Regions from separate parts of the Catenibacterium sp. GCM10023432 genome, predicted to be linked through region 1. Evidence: a T-box and tRNA genes for the amino acid it is inferred to sense, from the RefSeq annotation. Region 1 holds a T-box; the other holds one or more tRNA genes.
What was found. A T-box is a leader RNA that pairs with one kind of tRNA and senses whether it is charged. The one in region 1 lies ahead of lysS (lysine--tRNA ligase), so its partner is inferred to be a tRNA-Lys.

Region 1 (7,163 bases):
ATTCTATAATGTTTATAGAATCAACAAGAACACACCTAATGAGTATTATATTGTAGATAGCGCAAAGAAATATACAGAAGATACTGTTCCTACAACTGTATTTAACAGACCGTTAAGTGGCATACATAATATTAAGAAGTATAAGAATCCATATATTGGTAATAATTCCAATATAGGAAATTTATTAAATAGTCTGCCTTTGCATGAATACGGTTATGTTTTTCAAATTGATTCTAAAAATCAAGGACTCACTGTGAACTACAATGCGACAGACTGGTATCATAATGAGGATCTTTATATCAATAAGAGCCTAATCTATAATTCTGTGTCTATCTTCTCTTTAATTGATAATGTACAATCTATTCAGTATAACTTTAGTGGAAGTAGCTACACTACTACTAGAAAGATGATTGAAGAGAATTATCCACATTTTGAACAAGTAAAAGAGAATGAGAAGAACTTCAATAAATATTTAGACAATATGATGAATGATGATGAATTTACAAGAAGTATATTCAATAAGATATTTGTGAAGAAGAGTTTATAAGAGGGGTTAAGCCCTCTTTTTAAATACCGTGTATTACACTAAAGTAAACAACACCATTTTCAAAAAAAGTTAGTCTTTATAATTTTTCGTGTATGTTCTCATACTCATTGCAGTGAATTCCATCATATTTTACAATTTCATTCCTTCACATTTTTAATCTTCATTCCATCATATTTCCATTTCCTATTCCTCCATATTTTCTGTTCTCATCCCATCACATTTCAAAAACCATAAAATAAAAAGCACATCTCTTGCATGAGATATGCCTAATATTAATGCATAGATTTATTTATTCTTCATATGTGGGAATAAGATAACTTCACGGATAGTTTCCTGACCAGTTAATAACATAACTAATCTGTCGATACCCATACCCATACCACCAGTTGGTGGAAGACCGTATTCAAGAGCTTCTACATAGTCCATATCCATTTCGTTGGCTTCATCGTTACCTAATTCTTTTTCTTTTAACTGATTTGCAAATCTTTCATACTGATCATCTGGATCATTTAATTCTGTGAATGCATTTGCATATTCGTTACCACAGATGAATAATTCGAATCTCTGAGTGAAACGAGGATCCTGTAAGTTCTTCTTTGCGAGTGGAGAGATTTCAATTGGATGACCATATACGAATGTTGGTTCTACAATTGTTTCTTCTACATACTTTTCAAAGAATGCATTGACGATATGACCATATGCAAAATGTGGTTCTACTTCAATACCATGTTCTTCAGCAAGTTTCTTAGCTTCTTCAAAAGTCTTCTGTTCGCCAAAGTCTACACCAGTCTTTTCTTTAATTGCATCAACCATGGAGATTCTCTTGAATCCAGGTGCTAATGAAATAGAATGACCTTTGTATTCTACATCATAAGTACCATTGACAGTCATTGCGGCATTCGCAATGATACCTTCTGTTAAGTCCATCATACCTTCAAGGTCAGAGAAAGCTTTATATACTTCGATAGTAGTGAATTCTGGGTTATGAGTTCTGTCCATACCTTCGTTTCTGAATAAACGACCGATTTCATAAACGGCATCCATACCACCAACGATTAATCTCTTAAGGTTTAATTCTGTTGCGATTCTTAAGTAGAAATCTTTATCTAATGCATTGAAATGAGTGATGAAAGGCTTAGCTGCAGCACCACCAAGAATAGAGTTCATGATTGGTGTTTCTACTTCTGTATAACCTTTGTCATCTAAATAATGCTGGATTGAACGTACAATCTTAGGTCTCATGAAGGCTACTTTACGTGCTTCATCATTCATGATTAAGTCAACATATCTTCTTCTGAAACGTTCTTCAGTATCTGTTAAACCATGGAACTTTTCTGGTAAAGGTCTTAAAGCTTTAGTAAGATGTGTATACTTTTCTACTCTTACAGTTAATTCACCAGTATGAGTCATGAATACTTCACCATCAATACCGATAATATCACCTAAATCGCTCTTCTTAACTAATTCATAAACATCTTCACCAACAGTATCTTTCTTGATATATAACTGGATTTTTCCATCTCTATCAAGAAGGTTCATGAAGCATACTTTACCTTTTCTTCTCTTTGCAACAATACGACCTGCGATACTTACAGCTGGTTTGCTTTCTTCTAATTCTTCTGCAGTCTTACCGCTATAGTTCTTTCTAATATCTGAAGTATAAGCAGTCACATCAAATCTCTGTCCAAATGGATCAATTCCAAGATCTTTAAGTTCCTGTAACTTCTGTCTTCTTACTAATTCCTGATCAGTAAACTTTCTTTCTTCCATGTGTGTTCTCCTTCTTTAGAATATAAAAACTCTCATCCGCTAGGGACGAGAGTTAACCGTGGTACCACCCTTATTCATCTACATAAGTAGACCTCATTAAGCCTTAACGCGGCAACACGTTATTTTATCACATCAGATCCAAAATACAGCTCCCAGTCTTTATTCATATCAACTTCCCCATTCCTTTACACCAGCCAGGAATTCTCTCTGCGTTCCATCGATATTACTCTTCTGTTCATAGCTTTTACTCAAGTATTATAGACAATAAATAAATATGTTGTCAAGGTCAATTTATCTGCCTTATTCAATCTAATTTGTCTATAGACGTTTTTCAAATCCACCAAGGATTTCTGAATCCTCACTAATAGTCACAAATGCCTGTGGATCAATATCATGTACAATCTTCTTAAATGTTTTCACTTCATATTTATTGATTGCACAATAAAGAATATATTGATCATTTTCTGTATAAGCACCCTTACCCATCCAGTAAGTTACACCTCTACCTGTCTTTTCCATAATCACATTCTTCATATCCTTTTCTTTAGTGAAGATTAATGCTATCACATTGATATTCTGATAGTGGATATGGTCACTAATGAAATACAATACAAATACAAAGATAATAGAATACAGTGTAGTCTGTAAATCAAAGATAAATGCACAGCAAGTTAAAATAACTGCATTCAAACTTATTGATAACTTTCCTACTGAGAATCCTTGTTTAGTCTTAGATAAGCATACACCCGCAATATCAATACCACCTGCACTACCACTACCTTTGAGGGCAAGTCCTACACCAACGCCACACATAATAGCCCCAAAGATACAGTTAGATAACATATCGGGCATGATTGGATGTGTTAAGTTAGGTAAGAAAGATAATGTAATAGTCTGTACAACAACACTCATACCTGTTTTAACACAGAATTCTCTGTTCAAGATTCTATATCCCATAATAAATAATGGAATATTAATCATAAAGTTGATGATCCCTACAATGTTCATTGATTTAGGAATTGGTAGAAGTTTTCTTACAAAAACTTCGATAATCTGTGATGTACCAATTACACCTCCAAAGTTCAAGCCATTAGGTGTTACAAACAACCAGATTCCTAAAGATAATAAAATACTTCCGGCAATGACTTCGCCATACTTTTCTAGATTTTCCCTCATAGCGTCCCTCTTTCATATCATAACATATGAGTATTAAAACAAATAAAAGAATGCCTTTCAAGCATTCTTTAGTAAATTCCATATTCTATAAATAGATTCGCAATAGACTCAATAATATAGAGAACAGGCACCTGTGTTGCTGAACTATAAAAGTCACCATTTTTAGTACTTGGCATATAATACGTAAGAGCTAAATCAGACATCTTTGCAGCTGTTGAAGAGGCACTATTGGTAATCACAATAATCTTAATATCATATTTTTTTAAGTCTTTGATACGATCAATTATTTCTCTTGTTTCTCCTGAAACTGTGAAGAAAAGAGCACAGTCATTTTGATCATACATCCCCCTAAAACGGCTACTGAAGTCTCCAATATACATTGTACGTTTTCCCTTACGATTAAATAAAGAAGCCGCAAACTTCGCAATCGCATCACTTAGGCCAATGCCAGAACAGATTACCTCGTGACTGTTCACAATTATTTCAGCAGCTTGATGAATAAGATCATCAAACTCTTTATTATCTACTCGATTAAAATAATCAAGAATATAATTTAAAGCACGTTTATTTTGTATAGGTTTATCTTCCTGATCCAGTTTCATTTCTGCTTTCCATTCTAAGAATCCTTCATAACCAAGTTTTTTAGCTACTCTTGTAATCATAGAAGAAGATACATGAAGATCTGTAGATAAATCTTTAAGTTTCATATGAATCACTTCATAACGATGAGAGATGATGTAGTTGTAAATATCTAATTCTAAATCACTTAATTGATTCATTTGGTCTGCCGTAACCATAAAATACCTCCAAAAGGTATTTTATCATACTTTATGCAAATCTCTTTTTCATTTTCTTATTCTGTTTCTTATTTTTCTTTTCAATACTCAACAACATATTCTTATAATCTTCTGACTTGATGTCTACAACAAGTGTATGTGAGACAATATCATGTAATGATTTCTTAGACTTTAAGATAATCACAAGTATTCCAGATAATATAGTAATAACGAGTCCTACTTTATTCCAGATAGAGGCAATATTGTATCCAGTTAATACATTGACTAATTGATGAAACATATTACTGCATGTATAAATACTTCCTTCTACTAAGAAGATCATAATAACCTGTCTGATGATCAGTTGTTTCACATTCACTTCTTGATAGTCGTCATTCACAATCTTTAATCCTAATAGTTTTTTACCTAAAGTCTGTCCTTTCCAAATTATAGGTAATACTACATAGTACACAAATGCAACTGAAAGTGAAAGAACACCTGCAATTACTTGATAATATCCCTTAAATATAGATAACTGCTGAGGAATATAGACAGCATCCTTATGAAGAGACATATATAACAGAATAAGAGGAAGTGATGATAAGACACTTCCTAAATACCAATCAATACCATAAGCGATTATACGTTTGATATAACCTGTTTTATTCACAGGTTCATTTCTTAATTTATTCCACATCTTATCATCCTCCTTTATTAATTTAAGTGTTGATATAAAGCACCTATTAAGTTCGCATCATTACGATATTCACAAACTACGATTTCTGGTGGCAATGTGCTTGCATAACATGAATTATAGATTTCATCAAAATTCTTTTTGATAAGTTCTAATAGTAATGGCTGTGCACTAATACCTCCACCAATAGCCACTTTTTCACAATCAAAGATCTGATTGATGTTGTAGATCTGCACTGCAGTTTCTAAACAGAACTGATTTAATCCTTTTAAAACAGCTTCATTTCCATTATTTGCCATTTCAAAGATTTCTTCACCTGTAAAATGCTCTTCTGTTTCTAATGCTTCCTGGATATGTAATAATAATCCATTGATTCCATTACTTGCATACCAAGATGTATCACCATCATATGGCTTATGGTAATCAGTGATGATATTAGAAAATTCACCTGCACCAAATCTACATCCGCTTAATACCTTATGATCCTTAATTAAAGCACCACCAATAGCTGTGCCAAGAATCACTACAGCACCGTCCTGAATATCTCGAAGACTACCAAAACCTAGTTCTGCGTTAGCAGCACATTTTGCATCATTACCAATTGTGACTCTTACACCACAATGCTCAGATAGTAATTCTGCCATATTTATATCATGAATATAAGTTAAAGCACCACCAGTGAAACAATAACCTTTATTAGGATCAATTCTTCCTGGCATACTCATCGCAATACCAGATACATCAGAATATGTATTATATAGAGATTCAACGCTATTTACAAATGAATCAAGGCAATCTAAGGGAGTAGGCACTTTACCTCTTTCATATATATTCTTTTCTGCATCCATTACTGCATATTTAATAGCACTGCCACCAACATCTAGAACTAAGTATTTTTTCATAATTTTTCTCCGTTACTTTCTATTACTTTTTTATACCATTCAAAGGAATCCTTCTTGCTTCTTGCAAGTGTTCCCTGACCTGCATTATCTTTATCCACATAAATGAAACCATAACGTTTCTTCATTTCACCCGTACCAAAGCTAACACAGTCAATACATCCCCATACAGTATAACCTAATAAGTCTACACCATCAATATCTACTGCATTCTTCATTTCTTCGATATGCGCTTTAAGGTAATCAATACGGTACTGGTCATGTACTTTTCCATCTACCATCTGATCCACTGCACCGAAGCCATTTTCTACAATAAATAGAGGAAGGTTATAACGGTCATACATCCAGTTTAAGCTATATCTTAAACCTTTCGCATCAATTGGCCATCCCCACTCAGTCTTTGAAATATATGGGTTATCACATAAATCTGTTTCTTCATTATAGTCAAGGTTGACATCTCCATCACCCTTAACCGCAAATGACATATAATAACTAAATCCAATATAATCTACTGTACCCTGAGGAAGAACAGCTAAGTCTTCTTCAGTAATATCTAGATTGAAGTTCTTTCTTTCAAAGAAAGACTTCATATAACCTGGATAACGTCCTCTTGCATGAACATCCATATACCAGAAACGCTTATGGTTAGCGCCTACTGCCTTCAACATATCATCTGGATTACAAGAATATGGATAAATAGGTGTCATCGCAATCATGCATCCGATCATCATAGAAGGATCAATAGCATGTCCTTCTTTAATAGCCATCGCACTTGCAACAAGCTCATAATGTGCTGCCTGATAAACAGTACGTTCTTTGTCTTCACCTTCTTCAAATATAATACCTGAGTTAGTAAATACAGCTACGTCTGCTTCATAGTTCGCCTGGTTGTTGATTTCATTGAAAGTCATCCAGTATTTAACTTTATTGTGGTATCTTTCGAAACATACTTTTGCGAATCTTACAAAGAATGTAATCATCTTTCTGTTTCTCCATCCACCATACTTTTCAACTAAATGATAAGGCATTTCAAAGTGTGATAATGTGATGACTGGCTGAATACCATTCTTTAATAGTTCATCAAACATATCATCATAGAACTTTAAACCTTCTTCATTTGGTGTTTCTTCATCTCCCATTGGGAAGATTCTTGCCCAGGAAATAGATGTTCTAAAACATTTAAATCCCATTTCTTTAAATAAAGCGATATCTTCCTTATAGTGGTGATAGAAATCAATCGCTGTATGATTTGGATAGAACTCGTCAGGTTCAATTGTTTTAGTGATTTTTCTACGAGTAGT
Region 2 (7,163 bases), on a different contig from region 1:
TTACAAGACGGTAATACCGCCGTACGTGAATGTGTGTATCATCATGGTGGTGTGTGTATACTTGCGATAGAGGATGATGAAATTATTCTTGTAAAGCAGTTCCGTTATCCAAATAGATGCGATACATTAGAAATACCTGCTGGTAAGCTAGAATTAGGAGAAGATCCTGATAAGGCCTGTTATCGTGAATTTGAAGAAGAAACAAATAGACGTGCTAAAAATATGCGTCCTATCTTAAAGATGCTTCCTACACCTGGCTATTCAAGTGAAATACTCAGAATATATGAAGCAGAAGACTTCAAGGAAGTAGAAGATTCTTTACAGTGCGATGCTGATGAATTCTTAAATATTATTAAGATGCCAATTGATGAAGCCTACAAAGCCATCTTTGATGGACGTATTATTGATGGTAAAACTGTCATTGCAGTTATGTATGCTTACAATAGAAAACATTGTAAATAGTAAAAGAGCTCTAGTTTGAGCTCTTTTTCTTTAGTGTATAGTATTTAATAATTTCACTGATTGTCACAACAACCACATTCAATATATAACAATGAATCATCTTTAATGCAGAAACTGTCATCACCTGATTATTATTCATATAAGTATAATAGTCAGGTACTGCATTTGTGAGAGAATGAAGACCATTGAAGATTGTCTTAAAGATTGTTTCAGCAACACCAATATAGGCTAGACTGATTGTATGTAAGACCTTTACAACAGGCTGATCCATCATATTACCTAAAGCAATATGAACAACCAAGCCAAGTAATAAAATCATCAATGAAAGTAATAAGACATAACTGATATTTATAAATGTATTAATTATATGATGATCTGGTTTTTTCTTTGGTTCTTCTACGACTGGTTCTTCTTTGATTTCTTCTTTTTCCTCTTCTTTTGGAGGGTTATTTTCAGCTTCCATCACCTTTGCAATCACATCATTCAATGCAGCCGTATCCTGTGCATTAAGTGAAAGTGCAGTTGGTTCTTCTTTTTCTTCTTCTACGACAGGTTCTTTAACTTCCTCTTTTTCTAATTCTGCTAGATCTTCATCATTGAAAGTAAAACGACGAGGACGTTCTCTTGTAAGTTCTGATAACTTAGATATATAAGTAGATTTAATGATTTTTAATAAATCAGGATCATCTTTATAAACTTCCTGTAAATTTGCAAATAAAGACTTTAATTTAGCCACAGACATCTCTTTATCCATGCCAAGAAGTGGTTCAAAGATCTTGTAATCTTCATAACGGCCAAAAAGAATATCATTTAATGCTTCATACATTGTATTGGCTACCTGATAAGAACAGCTGATTTCATCATCTCCTGCTTCTACCAGGTCATTTAAATAGATGGTATTCATACCAATATTATTAGCTGAATGAAGAATACCATTCATAGAAGTAATGACTAATGTATCCTTAGGCGTTACCTGGAATCTTTTATCAATATATGCAAGAAGTTCTTCTGATGGAAGTGGTGTAATATCTGTATCACATCCAATAACATAATCCACCTTACGATATAAAGAACCAAGTTCTAGATAATTAATAGCTGATTTTGTCTTATGTGTAGAAACAACTGCAATTGGAATATTATTCTGATGAAAGTATTCAAATAATTCAATCACACCATCTTTTGGTGATAAGCCCTTCATACTCAAATAATTATATAAATCTTTTTCAACACTAGAATTCAACTTATTGCTATTAAGTGTTGCTGCAAGAGGAAGTGTTTCATACATTGTATACATATTACCTAAAGCATGATAAAACTCATCCGCTGTAACAGTAATGTTTTTCTTCTTACATAAATTCTTATAGAAATTATAACGGAGTCTGTTTAGGGGAAATATACATCCATCCAGTTCTATGATTGCTAGTTTTAATTCTGTATCCTCTCTCATAAAATAATACCCCTTTCCCTAATCTAAACATCATTATAGCATAATTCCTAAATGATATGCTATCCTATAAACAAAAAAGCAGAACCGAAGTTCTGCCTTATTTTCAAATGGTCTCCCCGCACGGGCTCGAACCGTGGACCCTCTGATTAAGAGTCAGATGCTCTACCAACTGAGCTACGGAGAGATAGTTCTTGATATTTCTATCAAGAGTATCAGATTTTATCCTGTTAAATTTTAAATGGTCTCCCCGCACGGGCTCGAACCGTGGACCCTCTGATTAAGAGTCAGATGCTCTACCAACTGAGCTACGGAGAGAGGTGTGTCCTCAACCGACGAGTTATATATTACACGATTAAGGACACTTCGTCAACTACTTTATGAACTTTTTTTACGCTTTTTTTAAACCTTTAAAAAAGATCTTCATCGTTCTTATATTTAGAGTTTATGATGATTGTTTCTGTATGATCAATACACTTCTGTACTTCTGTTTCAAAGTCCCATTTTGCTTCATAACCTTCTGCTTTATAAGCCTTAGGTTTAGTTGCTGGGTTATGTGGTGTAAAGATTGTACAGCAGTCTTCATATGGTCTAATAGAGATATCATATGTACCGATCTTTTCAGCAATATTAATAATTTCTAATTTATCCATACATGCAACAGGACGAATAACAGGCGTTGTAATAACCTGATTAATTGTATTCATTGATTCAAGTGTCTGAGATGCCACCTGACCAATACTTTCACCATTGACAATAGCTAAGCAGTCATTCTTCTTTGCAACACCTTCCGCAATTCTATACATCATACGACGCATAACTGTCATTGCATAAGATTCATCACAATGATCATATACAGATAACTGTAGTTCAGTAAACGGAACGATATGAACTTTAATAGAACCATGCGTATAGTCTTTTAATACATTCACTAAGTCTAATACCTTTTCCCTTGCTAATTCATTTGTATAAGGTGGAGAAGCATAGTGAATACATTCTAAGTCTACTCCACGCTTCATTGTCAAATAACCAGCAACAGGTGAATCAATACCACCCGAAAGCATTAATAAGGCTTTACCACCGATACCTACTGGATAGCCTCCAGCACCCGGAATCATGTTATCCATAATATAAATAGCATCTTTTCTATATTCTACACGTACTAAAATATCCGGATTGTGAATATCTACTGATAGTTCTTTTGTTGTATGATGGAATACATATCCTGCAATTTCCTTATTCATCTCAATAGATGTCTTAGGATATGATTTGTCATGTCTTTTTGTATCAATCTTAAAAGTATGACCTTCATCATGATCAATAATATAAGTGACAACTTCCTTGGCCTTTTCTAAGTCATGTTCTACCTTATAACATAAAGAGAAGTTGTGAATACCAAAGATTGTCTTTAACTTATCTGTCACTTCTTCCGCATTTTCTTCATTTAAATAAATATAAAGACGATCATATGTTAATTCATATTCTAAGGCAGAATAGTCATGAAGTATTTCTTTTGTATTCTTTAATAGTTTTCTAATAAATAGTTTACGGTTCTTTCCTTTAGTTGTAAGTTCTCCAAAACGAACAAGAATATGATCTGGTTTCATCTAATTACCTCTGTTTCTTAATTCTATTTAATGTATCTTTTAAAGCATCTAGGAATATATCTAGTTCCTGCTTTGTAGTGAGATGTGAGAATGAAAGTCTTAATGCGCTTGAACTGATAAGAGGATCTAAATGCATTGCTTGAAGAGTATGAGAGATTTCTACTTTCTTACTTGAGCAGGCACTCTTTGTAGAGATATAGATTCCTTTAGTTTCTAGATCATGCACAATGACTTCTGGTTTATAGTGTGGACATGAAATATTCAAGATGAATGGACTCGCATCTTCTGGTGAATTGATGACAATATTATCCATTTCACTTAACTGTTCACGTAAATAGTCATTAAGTGATTTGACATAATCATAGTGACTCTTTTGAGATTCAATGGCTTTACGCATTGTTTTTGCAAGCACAATATCCACACAGGCATTGCTTGTTCCACCTCTCAAGCCATTTTCCTGCTGTCCTCCATTGATAAGAGGAACAATACTTGCAGTACGCTTCTTATAGAGTAAACCACTTCCTTTTAAACCAAATACCTTATGTGCTGAGAAAGTGGCTAAATCAATATCATCCAGCGTAATAGACAGCTTACCTAAAGCCTGTACCATATCAACATGATATTTTGTATTAGGATTCTTTTTATGGACAATAGAAGCTATTTCATGAATAGGATTAATTGTTCCTACTTCATTATTGACATACATTGTAGAAACAAGAATAGTATCTTCTCTTATAAGAGATTCTAATTCTTCTAAATCAAGATGTCCTTTTGAATCAATAGACACATAATCCACTTCAAACCCAAATACTTCTTCTAGCTGCTTAAAAGTATTAGCTACACTTGAATGTTCAAAGGCCGTTGTAATAATATGCTTTCCTCTATTCATATATTGTAAGGCCGTTCCTTTGATAGCTGTATTATTAGACTCTGATGCACATGATGTAAAGATTAATTCTTCAGGACTTACATGAAGTAGCTTCGCGATATGTGAACGTGACTGTTCAATCAAACGACTGACCTCATAACCTGGTGCATAAGCAGAATCAGAATTTGCAAAATAATTTGTTAATAGTTTTGTATATGTAGAGCGTATTTCCTCATCAAGAGGTGTTGTCGCTACATAATCTAGATAAATCATCTAATCACCCCGCCTTAAATAATAACGATATAAAAGAAAAAAGTCCACACTAAGCGGACTTAATTTCTTTTCTTTTGATGAGTTCTTCATATTTTCCTGGTTCAAGTCTTTCTAGAATATCAACTGCAACCTGTAATGCATTGCGATATTCACCATTTCTAAATAAGACTTCAGCCTTAGTAAGTTCTGTATTGACCTCTAAGAACATTGAACGATAACGATTGGCATAAACAATTGCATCTTCTACCATACCCGCTGTCACAATCATATTATGAACATTATCATAAAGCTTATAGATCACATCTCTCGCCCCTTCTACCTTGGCACATAGTTCATTCAATACAACCGGTTTATGGGCTTTAAAACGCTTGATTTCTTCTACCTTATTATAAGAGTCAGTAATATAATCACGATAAGAATCATTCACAAGAGGAAGATGTTCATTCTTGATTTCAGACTTGATTTCCAATAAGACAATATTGATGTTTTCGATGAGTTCTTCTGCTTCCTGATTCTTCTTTTCAATTTCATCTTTCTGCTTTTCAAACTCTTCAAGATATGCATCATGTGTCATCATTCTTTCATAAAGACTCTCAACATGTTCTAACATATTTGCATATGCAAAATGACCCGACTCCATCTGTTCAATAAGATCATTAGCGGCATTTTGAATCTGTATAAACTCTTCATGCTTCTTATTAATAACAACTTCTTCTTCATCAATCACAAATTCAGTAATCAAGCGACGATATTCCTTCATGGTCTGCTGATACATACTTGTAAGTCTCTGAAGTTCATTATAGCTTTCTCTCCATTTTTCCTTGAACTGCTTATATGAGTCAAGTTCTTTACTTAAATCAATCACTAATCCTTCAATAAGACCAGTTAAAGGTTCAAGCACTTCTGCTGCAGCCTTAATATCTACATTCTTTACCTGCACAATGGATTCTTCCATCTGCTCATCCACTTCCTGACGGCGTGCAGCAACCTTCATTTCTTCAAGCGCATAATCATCACCTTCTAAAGAAGCAATCAATTCATCCACCTTATTGATCTTGCTTGGCAATAAATCAGATACTACATAAACATAAGAAGGAAGATCCTTTAAATTTTCATGAAGACTATCAATACGATTTTCAATTTCTTCTGTAAACTTCTTAGCATCCGCAAACATCTGATTATTCATTAATGTTTCAAGCTTCACAAAATCATCATCTAGTTCTTTAAACATCTCTAAGGCATGTGGCACAAACTCTTCAACTTTAATACGGATTTTATCGTATTCATTGCCTACCTGACGATACTTTTCTTTTACTCTGATGATTTCTATACGCTGGATGTTTTCTATTTCTGTAACCTTCTCAATGCGGGCAAGAAGAACTTTTGCATCACGATCATAACGCTGTATCATTTCCTGAATCATCGTTAATTTCTTTTTGACACCATGGCTCTTTCCATAAAATAAAGCAGCATCCACTTCATCCACTAGAACACCTAATTCATTCTTCTGGAATTCAGTGATCTCTTCAAAATCCTTAGTGAACTCTTCATATTGTTCAACAACTTCCGGCATATTTTTCGCAATGGACTGCACACGGCCCAATCTATATTGTAATGGCAGTGTTTTAATTCCAGTAATCTGGTTTTCTAATTCTAAGATTTCTTGACGATATACCTTTAACTTCACTGAATGATATATAATCATAAAAATAATCAAAACAATGAGGATAGAGGCAAATATTACTAGGTTTCTTACTCCTATATATTGTATTAGTTCCTTCAAATAATCCATAAAACATCCCTCTCTTACATATCGACTTAATTTTATCATATTTTTCAAGTCATTTCATTACGGAATCGTGAAACCATCAAAAAAATACACATCTGTTTATTTCTTTTTACGAAAATCTTTACTCTATCTTAAAAAATAGGGCTATGATTGTATTGTTTAGGGAGGGTAAAACATGAATGAAAGTACAGATTTAATACATGGTAAGATATGGAAAGCGATATTATGGTTTTCTATTCCTATGTTAGTCGGAAACTTATTCCAGCAGCTTTATAACACAGTGGACTCTTATGTAGTAGGTAACTTCGTGAGTTCAGGGGCTCTTGCAGCTGTTGGACAATCCACTCCAATCATTAATACTCTTGTCGGTTTCTTTACAGGACTTGCGACAGGCGCGGGAGTAGTCATTGCTCAATATTTTGGTGGTAATCATTTAAATAAGATGAAAAAAGCGATTCATACATCAATTGCCTTAACTCTTATTCTATGTGTATTATTTACTATTTTAGGTATAGGTTTATCACGTCAGATTTTAATTCTTATTGGTTCTCCTGATTCGGTCATGACACCAGCAGCTTTATATTTACGTATTTATTTTGGTGGTATTTCTTTTGTATGTATTTATAATATGGGCTCAGGTATATTACGTGCTGTAGGTGATTCTAAGACACCACTTTATTATTTGATTATTGCGTCTATTATTAATATTATTCTAGACTT

Region 2: it encodes a tRNA-Lys, which carries the amino acid that the T-box ahead of lysS (lysine--tRNA ligase) is inferred to sense. The anticodon was not compared.

Annotation. Positions count from the first base shown of each region.
Region 1 is NZ_JBHSEB010000059.1:1,786-8,948, reverse strand. Features, by position in the region: gene ACFOZZ_RS08170 (DUF4825 domain-containing protein) at 1-547, shown strand, start outside; gene lysS (lysine--tRNA ligase) at 833-2,317, opposite strand; T-box leader at 2,356-2,565, opposite strand; gene ACFOZZ_RS08160 (YitT family protein) at 2,636-3,493, opposite strand; gene ACFOZZ_RS08155 (MurR/RpiR family transcriptional regulator) at 3,562-4,290, opposite strand; gene ACFOZZ_RS08150 (RDD family protein) at 4,322-4,966, opposite strand; gene ACFOZZ_RS08145 (ROK family protein) at 4,984-5,865, opposite strand; gene ACFOZZ_RS08140 (6-phospho-beta-glucosidase) at 5,862-7,163, opposite strand, start outside.
Region 2 is NZ_JBHSEB010000034.1:15,364-22,526, forward strand. Features, by position in the region: gene ACFOZZ_RS04665 (NUDIX hydrolase) at 1-462, shown strand, start outside; gene ACFOZZ_RS04670 (HAD hydrolase-like protein) at 473-1,909, opposite strand; tRNA gene ACFOZZ_RS04675 (tRNA-Lys) at 2,018-2,093, opposite strand; tRNA gene ACFOZZ_RS04680 (tRNA-Lys) at 2,149-2,224, opposite strand; gene thiI (tRNA uracil 4-sulfurtransferase ThiI) at 2,317-3,513, opposite strand; gene ACFOZZ_RS04690 (cysteine desulfurase family protein) at 3,518-4,654, opposite strand; gene ACFOZZ_RS04695 (septation ring formation regulator EzrA) at 4,704-6,446, opposite strand; gene ACFOZZ_RS04700 (MATE family efflux transporter) at 6,619-7,163, shown strand, end outside.